2 regions of the Ideonella alba genome follow, and region 1 is predicted to be linked to the other one. Evidence: predicted binding sites of a transcription regulator. Region 1 holds the regulator's gene; the other holds the start of a gene.
The links. Region 1 encodes HrcA, which represses chaperone genes, less so after heat shock. Its sites were predicted from a motif close to TTAGCACTCNNNNNNNNNGAGTGCTAA; they were not measured.

Region 1 (7,373 bases):
CACGCCTTGCTTCTTAGCCAGGGCGCGAAGAAAGTTGCCTGTGGCCTCTTGGCCTACGTACTGGTGCCAGCGCTTCTTTGCGGCTGAGCACAGATCTGTGGCATTCACATAGCCATCGCTGGCTCTTTGATGCACGAAGGAACTGGCAACCTGATGCGCGATCAGTTCCAGGCTGTATTGGTGGTTGGACGACAGCGCCACACTAAAGCTCCAGGGTGTTTCGCGGTTAGGCTTCATCTTGGCCGCCATTCCGCGGATGACCGAACGAGAGGAGCGTCGGTGCCGAAAGAGGTCCGGAGCGCGCTTGCGGGCTGTTCGTGAGCCCCACTAGATAAGTAATTATACCTATAAACTGGATGGATGAACAGCTCTAGTCAGGCCCGCGTCAGTTCAGTCAAGCGCCGCTCCAGTCGCGCCCAAGGCGGGGCCTGCCGCACTCTCTCGACCACGAAGAGTCAAGGAGACGGCGCGAGGCGTGCATGGGTGACGGGCTCACAAGCAATGCCGGCGCGGCGGCCTCAGACACCAGCGAGCCCGACCGAGCCTCCCAGCGTCAACAGGATGAGGGCCGCTTTCTCCAAACATCCAAAGCCGGCAGCGGTCTGTACGTCAGGGCTTTGGCTGCCGGCTGAGGAACTCCAGGGCAGACGGCGGAATACCTTCGTCCTTGACGATGCCGTCGGAAGTCGGGCGGAATAATGCCTGCAGAATAAGTTTCCTATCCTCGCCGCTGTCCAAGCGGTCACCTTCCAGAAGCGACAAGTAGGTTTGGGTCATCACGACCCGCTCGGCCGCATCCGTCGCCAGGTGCAGGTGACTCAGGAACATGCGCACAAATAGCCGCAATGCCCAGATGGTGAAGAGGCCAATGATCAAGACCATGCCGACGCGCCAAGTTTCGGGCGCTCCGTTCGGGACTGTTGATCGCAGCGTGTCGTGGACCAGCCATGCCATTCCTATGGCCGCAGCCACGAGTCCAGTAAAGGACACAAACCCGGTGATCCAACCGAAGAACACGTGCTGACTGCGCTTCGCCTCCCAATAGGTCACAGGAGCCTTCATCGAGAGGTCCTCGCGAAAGGTCCGCCGCAGGCTCTCCATTTCTTTCTTGTGAGCAGCCAGCTGTGCCTCGAAATCGCTCTGGCGCTCTGTCTGCGCGTCGTCGTACCCAGCCTTCTGCTGCCGGTCCGCGGCTTCGATGCTCGCGGCTAGTTCACTGTACTCGCGGTGCAACTTGTCATAGGCAAGGGTCTTCTCGTCGAGCATGCCCTGAGCACGAACACGCAATTCTTCGAACACCTCCTCAGAGGAAGCCCGTCTGGCTTCTGGGGAGCTATCAAGCAAACCCCAGCGCTCGATCACGCCCTCCACCATGCCGCGCCACGCCATCAGCAACTGCGGTTGAAAGTGGTGCCCATTCGGTGGCGGCACGAACACAGCCGCAAAGAAGCTTGCGGCGTGATCACCAGCTGCTTGCCTATACAGCTCTATGCGTTTGGCGGTCGGTGTCGTACTGTGAGGCAACTGGCACTGAAAGAAGGCAGCCCTCAAGCGCTCAGAGGACTGCGCCACCTCGTGCCGATAGTGATTGGGGTCTAATTCCCTAAACTGAGAGGCTTGTCCGGCCGCTGACCTGGCCAAGTCCAGTTGACTGAGCGCCTGCCTCAACCCCTGGTCATGGTTGCCGCCTACCTGGGTACCTACGACCCAGGACCAAAAGTTGATCTCTTGGTTGATCCAGTTATGTATCTCCTCTAGGCTCGACGGCGCAAAGAGCCCACCGTTTTCCTTGAGGTCCAATACGAACAGCGGTTCGGGACGCGGCTCCACTCCTGAGGTCTGCGCGCTCATCGGATCTCCCCTTGCTCTCACACCGTCAAAATGCCCACCCTAATCTCGTCGCATCCCGCGCCGATGGGGGTGGTAGGCCGCCGGGGGCTCGAACCCCGGACCAAAGGATTATGAGTCCTCTGCTCTAACCGACTGAGCTAGCGGCCCGAAGGGGGCGATTGTAGGCAGGGGAACGGGCTGCTTCCGACACCGCTCAACGCGGCGCCGACAAGGCGTTGCTGACCAGCTTGGACGTGATGTCCACGATCTGGATCATGCGGTCGTAGGCCATGCGGGTGGGGCCGATGACGCCCAGGGTGCCGACGATGCGGCCGTCCACCTCGTAGGGGGCCGAGACGACCGAGAGTTCCTCGAAGGGGACGATGCGGCTTTCGCCGCCGATGAAGATGCGCACGCCCTCGGCGCGGCTGGAGGTGTCGAGCAGTCGCATCAGCTGGGTCTTCTGCTCGAACAGGTCGAACATCTTGCGCAAGCTGCCCATGTCGTTGCCGAAGTCCTGCACGCCCAGCAGGTTGCGCTCGCCGCTGACCACCACCTGCTCCTGGGTCTCGGCGATGGCGTCGGTGCCGGCCTGCACCGCGGCCTGCATCAGCGTGGCGATCTCGCCGCGCAGTTGGTCGATCTCGCTCTTCAGGCGGGCGCGCACTTCGTCGATCGCCAGACCGGCGTAGTGGGCGTTCAGGTAGTTGGTGGCCTCGACCAATTCGCTTTGCGTGTGGTCGTGGGCGGTGAAGATGACGCGGTTCTGCACGTCGCCATCGGGCGCCACCATGATGACCAGCACGCGCCGCTCGCCCAGGCGCAGGAACTCGATGTGGTGGAAGACGCTGCTCTTCTTGGGCGCGGTCACCACGCCCACGAAGCTGGACAGGCTGGACAGCAGGTGCGCCGCCTGGGCGATCACGCGCTGGGGCTGGTCGGGGTGCAGCTGGTCGCGCGCGGCGGCCATGTCGGGGGAGGCCTGGTCCAGTTGCAGCGGCTGGACCGTCAGCATGGTGTCGACGAACAGCCGGTAGCCGCGGGCGGTGGGCACGCGGCCGGCGGAGGTGTGGGGGCTGACGATCAGGCCCATGTCCTCCAGGTCGGCCATCACGTTGCGGATGGTGGCCGGCGACAGCTCCAGCCCCGAGGCCTTGGACAGCGTGCGCGAGCCCACCGGCTGGCCGTCGGCAATGTAGCGTTCGACCAGGGTTTTCAGCAGGGAACGGGCGCGCTCGTCGAGCATGCTTTTCATTGTACGGACATGGGCACCGGGGCCCCGTTGCGCCAAGGGCCCTGTGGTGTAATTCCCCACACCATGACCGTGCGTTTCCGCCATGCCGCGCTGATCGGCAAGTACCAGGCCCAGGGCATCCGGCCGATGCTGGAACGCATCGCCGAATTCCTGTCGCGCCGCGGGCTGGAAGTGTCGGTCGACCGCGATACCGCCTTCAACACCAGCTGGAACGACTACGGCGCGCTCACGCCCGAGCAGATCGGCGCCGCCTGTGACCTGGCGGTGGTGGTGGGCGGCGACGGCACGATGCTGGGCATTGCCCGCGAGCTGGCGGCCTACAACCTGCCGCTGGTGGGCATCAACCAGGGCCGGCTGGGCTTCATCACCGACGTGCGCGCCACCGACTGGGAAGATGCCCTGGGCCCCATCGTGGAAGGCGACTACGAGGAAGAGCGCCGCTCGATGATCGAAGGCGGCATCTGGCGCGACGACGAGCAGATCTTCCAGGGCCTGGCGCTGAACGACGTGGTGGTGGGCCGCGGCGCCTTTGCCAGCATGGTGGAGCTGCGGGTGGACATTGGCGGCGAATTTGTCGCCAACATGCGCGCCGATGGCCTGATCCTGGCCTCGCCCACCGGCTCCACCGCCTATGCGCTGTCGGCCGGCGGGCCGATCATCCACCCGGCGATTGGCGGCTGGGTGCTGGTGCCGATTGCCTCGCACACGCTGTCGAACCGGCCCATCGTGCTGCCCGATTCGCAGGAGGTGGAAATCACCATCGTCAACGGCCGCGACACCAGCGCCAGCTTTGACACCCAGCGCCTGGCCAGCCTGCTGCACGGCGACCAGGTGCGGGTGCGGCGCTCGGCGCAGTCGGTGCGCTTTCTGCATCCGCGCGGCTGGAGCTATTACGCCACGCTGCGCCGCAAGCTGCGCTGGTACGAGGGGGTGGTCTAGCCACCAATCCCAGAGGGCCACATGCTCAAGCATCTGACACTCAAGGACTTCGTCATCGTCGACGCGCTGGACCTGGATTTCGGCGCGGGCTTTGGTGTGCTCACCGGCGAGACCGGTGCCGGCAAGTCCATCTTGGTGGACGCGCTGCAGCTGGCGCTGGGCGCGCGCGCCGAGGCGCTGGTGGTGCGTGAAGGCGCCGCCCGCGCCGAGATCACCGCCACCTTTGACAGCCCGGCGTCGCTGGCCGGTTGGCTGGACGAGGCCGGCTTCGAAGGCGGCGACGAACTGCTGCTGCGCCGCATCGTCGATGCCCAGGGCAAGAGCCGCGCCTTCATCAACGGCAGCCCGGCCACCGTGGCCCAATTGCGCGAGGCGGCCGACCACCTGGTGGACATCCACGGCCAGCATGCCTGGCAGGGCCTGACCCGGCCGGCCGCGGTGCGCGCGCTGCTGGACGAGCAGGCCGGCGTAGACACCCGCGCCATGACCCAGGCCTTCAGCCACTGGCGCGCCGCCGCGCAGGCGCTGGCCGAAGCCCGCACCCGCCAGAACGAGCTGGCCAGCGAGCGCGAGCGCCTGCAGTGGCAGATCGGCGAGTTGGAGCGCCTGGCCCCCGGCGCCGACGAATGGCCCGAGCTGAACGCCGAACACCAGCGGCTGGCCCACGGCCAGGCGCTGATCGACGCGGTGGGCCGCGCCGCCGCCCACCTGGACGACGACGAGGCCAGCGCCAGCCACCTGACCGCCCGCGCCCTCGACGCGCTGGACGACGTGGCCGAGTTCGACGCCCGGCTGGCGCCCGCGCTGGCCGCGCTGCGCGACGCGCAGGCGCAGATCGACGACGCCGCGCACACGCTGCGCGCCTACCTGTCGCGCGCCGAACTCGACCCGGCCCGCCTGGGTGAACTGGACGCCCGCCTCTCGGCCTGGATGAGCCTGGCGCGCCGCTACCGCCGTCCGCCCGAGGAACTGCCGGCGCTGCTGGCCGAGTGGCAGGCCGCGCTGCGCACGCTGGACGAGGCCGCCGACCTGGACGGCCTGCAGGCCCGCACCGACGCCGCCGAAGCCGCCTGGCGCACCGAGGCCAGGAAGATCAGCCGCGCCCGCCAGAAGGCCGCCGGCCCGCTGGCCGAACGCGTGACCGAGGCGATGCAGCAGCTGGGCATGGCCGGCGGCCGCTTCGAGGTGGCGCTGCTGCCCCAGGACGAGCCGCAGGCCTTCGGCCTGGAAAGCGTGGAGTTGCGCGTGGCCGGCCACGCCGGCAGCGCACCGCGCGCGCTGGCCAAGGTGGCCTCAGGCGGCGAGCTCTCACGCCTGGCGCTGGCGATTGCGGTGACCACGGTGCAGGCCCAGGCCAGTGGCCCGGCCACGCTGATCTTTGACGAGATCGATTCGGGCGTCGGCGGCACCGTGGCCGACACCGTGGGCCGGCTGATGAAGCGCCTGGGCCAGCGCGCCCAGGTGCTGGCCGTGACCCACCTGCCCCAGGTGGCCGCCTGCGCCGACCGCCACTATGTGGTGGCCAAGGCCGAGCAGGCGGGCCGCACGCTCAGCCGCGTCACCCCGGTGGCCGGCGAGGCCCGGGTGGCCGAGGTGGCCCGCATGCTGGGCGGCGAGCGCGCCGCCGGCACCAGCCTGGCGCACGCGCTGGAGCTGATCCGCCAGGGCGCTGACGGGCCTGTCGCATGACGGACGACGGCGTCCAAGGCTCAGGCGGGCCGAGCGCCGGGCCGCTCCCAAGCCGGCCCGCCATCCCCTCGGGGGATCGGCCGACGTACCCGTCGGGCGAGGGGCCAACATGCACGCGCGAGGTGGTGCTGGTCACCGGCACCGCCGGCTCGGGCAAGTCGGTGGCGCTGCATGCGCTGGAGGACGCGGGCTTCTTTTGCGTGGACAACCTGCCGCCCGAGCTGCTGCGCGACTTCATCCGCGTGGAATCCGAGCACGGCGTGCGGCGCATGGCGATCGCGGTGGATGTGCGCACCGCCGGTTCGCTGCCGCACCTGGGGCCGGTGCTGGACCAGCTGCGCGCCGAAGGCGTGGTGGTGCGCAGCCTGTTCCTGGACGCCACCACCACCCAGCTGGTGACGCGCTTCTCCGAAACCCGCCGCCCGCACCCCTTGAGCAAGCCGGTGATCGACGGCGACGCCCACCGCGCGCTGTTCGAGGCGATCGAGCTGGAGCGCACGCTGCTGGCCGAGCTGCGCGAGCGCTCCACCGTGCTGGACACCTCCAAGCTGCGTCCGGCCCAGTTGCGCAGCTGGGTGCGTGACCTGGTGGGCGCCGAAGGCAGCCGGCTGACGCTGGTCTTCGAGTCCTTCGCCTTCAAGCGCGGCGTGCCGCTGGACGCCGACCTGGTGTACGACGTGCGCGTGCTGCCCAACCCCTTCTACATCCGCGAGCTGCGCGTGCAGACCGGCCTGGACGCGCCGGTGGCCGACTACCTGCAGGCCCAGCCCGAGGTGGGGCAGATGCTGGACATGATCGACGGCTTCGTGCGGCACTGGCTGCCCTCGTTCGAGCACGACCAGCGCAGCTACCTGACGGTGGCCATCGGCTGCACCGGTGGCCAGCACCGCTCGGTCTACATCGTCGAGCAGCTGGCGCGGCGCTTTGCCGGCCGCGTGGCCACGCTGCGCCGCCACCGCGAGCTGGCGCCCGCCGCGTGAACGATCTGCCGCAGTCCCTGCCGCTGTTTCCGCTGCAGGCGGTGCTGTTCCCCGGCGGCGCGCTGGCGCTGAAGGTGTTCGAGGCGCGCTACCTGGACCTGATCGGCCGCTGCCTGCGCGAGAACAGCCCCTTCGGCGTGGTCTGCCTGACCCAGGGCACCGAGGTGCGCCTGCCGGGCCAGGACGAGGCCGTGCGCTTTGAATCGCTGGGCACGCTGGCGCTGCTGCGCGACGTGGACGCCGAGCGCCCCGGGCTGCTGCGCATCCGCTGCGAGGGCGGGCGGCGCTTTCGCTTCGGCCGCGTCAGCCCGCAGGCGCTGGGCCTGTGGCAGGCCGAAGACCTGCAATGGCTGCCCGAGGACCCGCCGCTGCCGCCCGGCCCGGCGCTGCAGGGCGCGGCCGACGCGCTGACGCGCGCCCTGCCCGCGATCACCGCGCGCGACCCGCACTGGCTGGCCGGCGCCGCGCGTCCGGACGATGCCGGCTGGGTGGCGCACCGCTGGTGCGAGCTGCTGCCCATCTCCTTGCAGGCCCGGCAGCGCCTGCTGGCGCTGGACGACCCGCTGGCCCGGCTGCAGGTGGTGCACGCCTTCCTGCTGCAGCAGGGGCTGATCAGCGCCGCAGCAGGCGGCTGAGCGGCGCCGGCAGCCCCACCGCGTCCAGCTCGGCCGGGGCCAGCC
Region 2 (7,373 bases), on a different contig from region 1:
GCCCTCCTGGCCCTGCTGCGAGCGGCGACCGAACTGCAGCTCGCCGGTGAGGCGGTAGCCCGACAGCGGGAAGTTGGCGTAGTCCAGCTGGTCGATCACCATGCGCGTGCGGGCGGCGGTCTCACGCCAGATCTGCGGCGCAGCGATCAGGCCGTCGGCCAGCAGCAGCGGCTCGTCGCGGCCCAGCACATGGCGCAGGCCCAGGCGCAGCTCGCCCAGGCGGCCCCAGGGCTGGCCCAGGTCCAGGCCCACCGCGGCCAGGTTCTGCCGCACCTGGGCACGCTCCAGCCCGCTGCCGCTGTCGTAGACCGAGACGATGCGCCGCTGCACACCGCCCCAGGCGGCGACGAACCAGTCGTCCCACAGACCCAGGCGCCATCCCAGCGGGTGGTAGAGCTCGCTGAACAGCGAGGGCACCTCGCCCAGCTGCAGCCGGTTGCGCCATTCGGTGCCCGAGGGCGTCAGCCAGTGGCGGTTGTGGCTGATCTTGATGTTGAAGGCGCTGCGGCCGCTGAAATCGGTCCACAGGTCCAGGCCGACGTGCAGGTAGTTGGGCCCCCAGGGCTTGTCCTCGACCTCGAAGACCAGCAGCGCGTCGCGGCCCGGCTCGCCGTCGACCAGGTGGTAGTCGGTGCGCACGTAGTCACCGCTGGCAGCCAGGAAGCGGGCATCGGCGGCGGCGCGCTCGGGGTCAAAGGCCTGGCCGGGGCGGGACTGCAGCTGGGGCAGCAGGCGCTGCGGGTTGGTGACGCTGCTGCCCTCGAAGGCCACCGCGCCGACCACCGGACTGGGTGGGGCATCGGCGCGGCGCGCGGCGCGCCACTGGCGGTAGCCGTCCTCGTCCAGCGCCAGCGCGCGCAGCTGCGGCAGCGCGGCGCGGGCGGCGGCCTCGCCCAGCGCGATCAGCTCCTGGGCCTTGTCGAAATCGCCCGAGCTGAGCCGGCCCAGGTCGGGCGCGATCAGCAGGTCCTGCGGCCCGAGCGTGGCCAGGCTGCGGCGCACGTTCTGCTCGGTCAGGATGTTGATCATCTGCGCCGTCAGGCCGATCGCCGAGTTCAGCGTCTCGCGCGGCGCCAGCGGCGTGCCGATGTTGACCACCAGCAGGCGCTGGGCGCCCATGGCGCGGGCGATGTCGACGGGCACGTTGTTGACCAGGCCGCCGTCGCCCAGCACCCGGCCGTCGATCTCGGTGGACGGGAACACGCCCGGCACGCTCATGCTGGAGCGCAGCGCCATCGCCAGGTCGCCGCTGTCCATCACCACCATGTCGCCGGTTTCCATGTCGGTGGCGACAGCGCGGAAGGGAATGGGCAGCTCGTCGAAGTGGCTGATGCGGCGCACCGGCAGCGTGTAGCGGCGCAGCAGGGTCTCCAGGCCGCGGCTGGAGACGGCGCCCTGCGGCGCGTGGAAGCTGCCTTCGCGCCAGCCCAGCTCGATCGCCGCCGGGATCTCGAAGTCCTCTTCCTTGCGCCGCTGCGACAGCATCTGCCGGCTGACGCGGGTGGCGAAGAGCTTGTTCCAGTCGACCTGCAGCAGGTCGGCCTCCAGCGCCGCGGCACTCATGCCGCTGGCATACAGGCCACCGATGATCGCGCCCATCGAGGTGCCGGCGACCAGGTCCACGGGAATCCGCTCCTGCTCCAGCACCTTCAGCACACCGACATGGGTCAGGCCGCGTGCGCCACCGCCGGACAGCACCAGGCCCAGCCGCGGTCGCGCCGTGGCGCTGCTGGCGGGCGGCTCCTCGGCCGCGGCGGGGCGCGGTGCCAGGGCCAGGGCGAGCAGGCAGGCGCCCAGCAGGGCCCTCACGTCCGGCGCTCCAGGCGCACCCATACGCCGTGCTGCGAGCGCAGGCTCAGCCGCGCGATCGGCTCCGGCGGCGGCTTGTCGGCCGGCAGCACGCGGTAGGCGCGCAGCACCAGGGCCAGCACCAGCACCGCCTCCTGCATCGCGAAGTTGGCGCCGACGCAGACCCGCGGTCCCATGCTGAAGGGCAGGTAGGCCTGGGCCATGGCCTGGCGACCGGCGGGTTCCAGGAAGCGGTCGGGGTCGAACTCGTCGGGGCGCTCCCAGAAGCGCTGGTGGCGGTGGATCAGCCAGGGCGAGACGATCACGGTCTCGCCCGGCTCGGTGGGCACGTCGCGCAGGCAGCCCGGGGCGGCGGCCTCGCGCACCAGGAAACCCAGCGGCGGGTACAGGCGCATCGTCTCGCGGAAGATGCGGCGCAGCAGGTCCAGCTCGCGCAGCTGCTCCAGCCGGGGGGGGCCGTCGCCGATGACGCGCTGGATCTCGTCCACCGCGCGCTGCTGCACGTCCAGATCCAGCGTCAGCAGGTACAGCGCCCAGGCCAGTGCGCTGGCCGAGGTCTCATGGCCGGCCAGGAAGAGCACGGCGATCTCGTTGACCAATTCCTCCACGCCCATCGCGGCGCCGGTCTCGGCGTCGCGCGCTTCCAGCAGCGCGCCCAGGATGTCCTGCGGTGCACCGGCCTGTCCGGCGTGGAAGGCGGCATGGCGTGGCGCGATGTGCCGGCGCAGCAGCGCGCGGATGTCCTGGCCCGCCTGCTGCGCGCGCGTGGCCGAACCGCGGCGCGGCCACCAGGCGCGGCGGTAGCGCGGCATGGTGGCATCAGGCGCCTCGCGCTGGTAGTGCGCGAAGGCCTCGAAGATGGCCTGCGAGTCACCACGCTCCAGCGGCAGGCTGAGGATGGTGCGCAGGATCACGTCGGCGGTGACGTGGGTGGTCTCGTGTTCGATGTTCAGCGGGCGGCCGTCGGCCAGCGGCGCCAGGCGCTCCACCAGCGCCTGAACGGCGGCCGTCATCGGCGCAAACGCGTGCGTCATGCGGGTGCGCTCGAAGGCCGGCTCCAGCAGGCGGCGCTGGCGCGCCCAGGTCTCGCCATTGGAGGTGAAGATGCTGACGCCCAGCAGCGGCTCCAGCAGGTCGTGCATGAAGCGGTGCTTGGGGTAGTGGGGTGCTTCGTCGACCAGCACCTGGCGCACCGCAGCGGGGTCGTTGACGATGCGCACGGCATGGCCGGCCACGCGGCGGCGGCCCATCAGCATGCGGTAGGAGCCCTCGGTGAGCTGCGACAGCAGGTTGCTGCGCTGGGTCAGCCAGCGCCACCAGCGCGTCCAGGGGTGGCGCACCGGGGCCGGGTAGTGGGGGCAGGGGTGGGGCACGGGGAGGACTTCTGGCGGCGCCGGGTGCCCGGCGACCGGGCGGGCGCATGGGCGTGCGCGATTCTGCCAGCCCGCCCCATGAAAAACGGCGCACGGCCGTGAGGCTCGTGCGCCGTGGGGGATGCGACGCAGGCGGCCAGCCGCCTGCGGGCATGGCCCGGGACTTACATGCCCATGTCCATGCCGCCCATGCCGCCCATGCCACCGCCGGCGGGCATCGGGGCCTCGTCCTTCGGGGCTTCGGCGACCATGCACTCGGTGGTCAGCATCAGCGAGGCGACCGAGGCGGCGTTCTGCAGCGCGGTGCGGGTGACCTTGGTCGGGTCCAGGATGCCCATCTCGATCATGTCGCCGTAGGTGTCGTTGGCGGCATTGAAGCCATGGTTGCCGGTGCCGGCCAGCACGGCATTGACCACCACGCTCGGCTCGCCACCGGCGTTGGCGACGATCTCGCGCAGCGGGGCTTCGATGGCCTTCAGGACCAGCTTGATGCCGGCGTCCTGGTCGGCGTTGTCGCCGTGGATCGCACCAGCGGCCTGACGGGCACGCAGCAGGGCCACGCCGCCACCGGCGACGATGCCTTCCTCGACGGCGGCACGGGTGGCGTGCAGCGCGTCTTCCACGCGGGCCTTCTTCTCCTTCATCTCGACTTCGGTGGCGGCACCGACCTTGATGACGGCCACACCGCCGGCCAGCTTGGCCACGCGCTCTTGCAGCTTCTCGCGGTCGTAGTCGGAGGTGGCTTCCTCGATCTGGATGCGGATCTGCTTGACGCGGGCTTCGATGTCGCCAGCGGCACCGGCGCCGTCGATGATGGTGGTGTTTTCCTTGGCCACTTCGACGCGCTTGGCCTGACCCAGGTCGGTCAGCTGCACCTTCTCGAGCGACAGGCCCACTTCCTCGGCGATCACCTTGCCGCCGGTCAGGATGGCGATGTCTTCCAGCATGGCCTTGCGGCGGTCGCCGAAGCCCGGGGCCTTGACGGCGACGACCTTCAGGATGCCGCGGATGGTGTTGACCACCAGGGTGGCCAGCGCTTCGCCATCGACTTCTTCAGCGATGATCAGCAGCGGACGGCCGGCCTTGGCGACGGCTTCCAGCGTCGGCAGCAGGTCACGGATGTTGCTGATCTTCTTGTCGTACAGCAGCACGAACGGGTTCTCGAGGATCGCGGCCTGCTTCTCGGGGTTGTTGATGAAGTAGGGCGACAGGTAGCCGCGGTCGAACTGCATGCCTTCGACGACGTCCAGCTCGTTGTTCAGCGACTTGCCGTCTTCGACGGTGATCACGCCTTCCTTGCCGACCTTGTCCATCGCCTCGGCGATGATGCCGCCGACGTCAGCGTCGGAGTTCGCCGAGATCGTGCCGACCTGGGCGATTTCCTTCGAGGTGGTGGTGGCCTTCGAGGCCTTCTTCAGCTCGGCGACCAGGGCGGTGACCGCCTTGTCGATGCCGCGCTTCAGATCCATCGGGTTCATGCCGGCGGCCACATACTTCATGCCTTCGCGCACGATGGCCTGGGCCAGCACGGTGGCGGTGGTGGTGCCGTCGCCCGCGTTGTCAGAGGTCTTGGAAGCGACTTCCTTGACCATCTGGGCGCCCATGTTCATGAGCTTGTCCTTGAGCTCGATCTCCTTGGCGACCGAGACACCGTCCTTGGTGACGGTGGGGGCGCCGAACGAGCGCTCGAGCACCACGTTGCGGCCCTTGGGGCCCAGCGTGACCTTGACGGCGTTGGCGAGGATGTTCACGCCCTCGACCATGCGATGACGGGCGTCAGCGCCGAAGACAACGTCTTTTGCAGCCATGTGTGTAACTCCGGAAATTCAGTGTTCTGTGGGGGGATGACCAGGCGGGTGGATTACTTTTCCACCACGGCGAACAGGTCGTCTTCCTTCATGACCAGCAGCTCTTCGCCATCGACCTTGACGGTCTGGCCCGAGTACTTGCCGAACAGCACGCGGTCACCGACCTTGACGTTCAGGGCGACGAAATCACCCTTGTCGTTGCGCTTGCCCATACCGACGGCCAGCACCTCGCCCTGGTCGGGCTTCTCGGCGGCGCTGTCGGGGATGACGATGCCCGAGGCGGTCTTGGTTTCGTTCTCCAGGCGCTTGACGATCACGCGATCGTGCAACGGACGAAGCTTCATTGCATCTCCTAAATGCGTTGGCAATGTGGACAATTGGAGTGCTCGTTAAAAGTGAGCACTCAATCACTTCAGGCGGTCCGGCGAGGCGCGAGGCCTGTCTGCCGGTGCTAGCACTCGGCTTGCCTGAGTGCTAACAGCCATTATAGGGTGGGGGACCGGGCTTTCAAGAGGGTCGGGATGACCCCGAGCCGGCGCCGGGTACTCAGCGCTCGGCCTCGTCCTGGTCTTCGGTGGTGGGCGGCGCCTCGACGCGGTAGGCCTCGTTGGCCCAGGCGCCGAAGTCCTGGCCCTGGCAGCGGGCGCTGCAGAAGGGGCGGAAGGGGTTGCTGGCGGCGTAGAGCGTGGTCTCGCCGCAAGTGGGACAGGCGACCTCGATCGGCCGCGGGGCGGGCGTGGTCATCGCAGGCTCAGGTGCACAGCGCCAGGTCGAAATCGACGTCCTGCGCCAGCGGGCGCAGCCGGCCGTCGGCGTCGGCGCGCATCAGGCGCACCGAGACCATCAGCCGGTGGCCGGTGATCTCGGGGACGACGTCGACCTCGGTGTCCAGGCGCAGGCGCAGCAACTGGTAGGTGCGGCCCTGCGGCAGGCTCTGCTGGTACTGGCCGGCCTGGGCCGCCACGCGGTGCGGCACGCCGCTGTCACGCAGCAGGCCCAGCAGCAGGCGCAGCGCATCGGCCAGGGGTTGCAGGGTGTCCAGCCAGCGGCCCAGGTCGGCCTGGCGGCGCGCGGCCGGGTGCTGCTGCCAGGCGTAGTAGCCGGGCAGGTCGAAGCTGCAGGTGCCACCGGGGATGCTGATGCGGCTGCGCACGCTGGTCAGCCAGTCGTTGCCCGACAGGGCCTGGCCGGCCTTGCCGGCCACCGCATTGAGCGCCTGGAAGGCCTGGTCGATGCGGCCCACCACGTCGTCCAGCGCCGCTTCGGAGACATGCGGGTTGCCGCGGTAGCTCTGGAACTGCGCCTTGTGGCGCTCAAGTTCCTTGAGCAGGTCGGATTTCAGGTCGGCACGCGCGGCGACGTCCATGATCTCGAACATCGTCGCCAGCGCGAAGTGGTGGTCGATCGCCTCGGTGCGTGCGGCGAGCACGTCGAGCCGCCCGAACAGCTGTTCGAGCCGCAACATGGTGCGGATGCCTTCGTTGAACGGGTATTCGTACAGGACCAAGATGGCAGTTCCGGTGCGGCAAGGCAATCGCCGGATTGTTTCACACCTGCGCTGCCGGCCAGGCCCACAGCCGCCACAGCGCGGCCACCTCGGCCTGCAGCGCCTCCAGGCTCAGGTCCTGGTTGACGATCACCGCGTCGGCGATCGCGCGGCGCTGTTCGCGGCGCGCCTGCTGGGCGATGACGGCGCACACCTGCGCCTCGGGCCAGCCGTTGCGGGCCTGCACCCGCTGCACCTGGGTGGCTTCGTCGCAGTCCACCACCAGCACACGGTCGACCTGGCGGCGCCAGTGCGCCCCCCGCTCGGTCAGCAGCGGGACATCGAAGACCACCGGCTGGCCGGCCGCCGCTGCCGCCGCCTCGGCCCCGGTGCGCTGGCCGATCATCGGGTGCAGGATGGCTTCCAGGCGCTGGCGCTGGGCCGGATCGCCGAACACGCGCTCGCGCATCCAGGCGCGGTCCAGCGCGCCGTCGGCCCCGATGGCCGACGCGCCGAAGGCCTGGGCGATCGCCGGCAGCGCGGCACCGCCGGGAGCGGTGAGGGCCCGCGCGATCGCGTCGGTGTCGACGATGCAGGCGCCGTGCGCCGCCAGCGCGCGCGCCACCGTGCTCTTGCCGCTGCCGATGCCGCCGGTCAGGCCGAGCGTCGGTCCGGCGCGGTGCATCACTGGCCGATCCAGCCGAGCACGCGCTGCGTGCCGAGCAGGATGATGGCGATGCCACCGCCGGCCAGGAAGGGCCCGAAGGGCATCGGCCGGCCGCTGCCCAGCCGGCCGCTGAGCTTCAGCGCGATGCCCACCGTGGCGCCGATCACCGAGGACATCAGCACGATCGGCAGGATGGCCTGCCAACCCAGCCAGGCGCCCAGCGCGGCCAG

Region 2: the regulator HrcA is predicted to act here: its motif matches at 5,442-5,468, upstream of groES (co-chaperone GroES).

The regions. Positions count from the first base shown of each region.
Region 1 is NZ_JAGQDD010000007.1:143,871-151,243, forward strand. It holds gene KAK03_RS11830 (KilA-N domain-containing protein) at 1-249, opposite strand, end outside; gene KAK03_RS11835 (DUF6161 domain-containing protein) at 610-1,851, opposite strand; tRNA gene KAK03_RS11840 (tRNA-Ile) at 1,922-1,998, opposite strand; gene hrcA (heat-inducible transcriptional repressor HrcA) at 2,045-3,076, opposite strand; gene KAK03_RS11850 (NAD kinase) at 3,149-4,024, shown strand; gene recN (DNA repair protein RecN) at 4,046-5,713, shown strand; gene rapZ (RNase adapter RapZ) at 5,710-6,693, shown strand; gene KAK03_RS11865 (LON peptidase substrate-binding domain-containing protein) at 6,690-7,328, shown strand; gene mutY (A/G-specific adenine glycosylase) at 7,306-7,373, opposite strand, start outside.
Region 2 is NZ_JAGQDD010000015.1:60,958-68,330, reverse strand. It holds gene KAK03_RS17695 (patatin-like phospholipase family protein) at 1-1,809, opposite strand, end outside; gene KAK03_RS17690 (cytochrome P450) at 1,806-3,182, opposite strand; gene groL (chaperonin GroEL) at 3,347-4,990, opposite strand; gene groES (co-chaperone GroES) at 5,044-5,334, opposite strand; gene KAK03_RS17675 (DNA gyrase inhibitor YacG) at 5,537-5,734, opposite strand; gene zapD (cell division protein ZapD) at 5,742-6,497, opposite strand; gene coaE (dephospho-CoA kinase) at 6,538-7,161, opposite strand; gene KAK03_RS17660 (prepilin peptidase) at 7,161-7,373, opposite strand, start outside.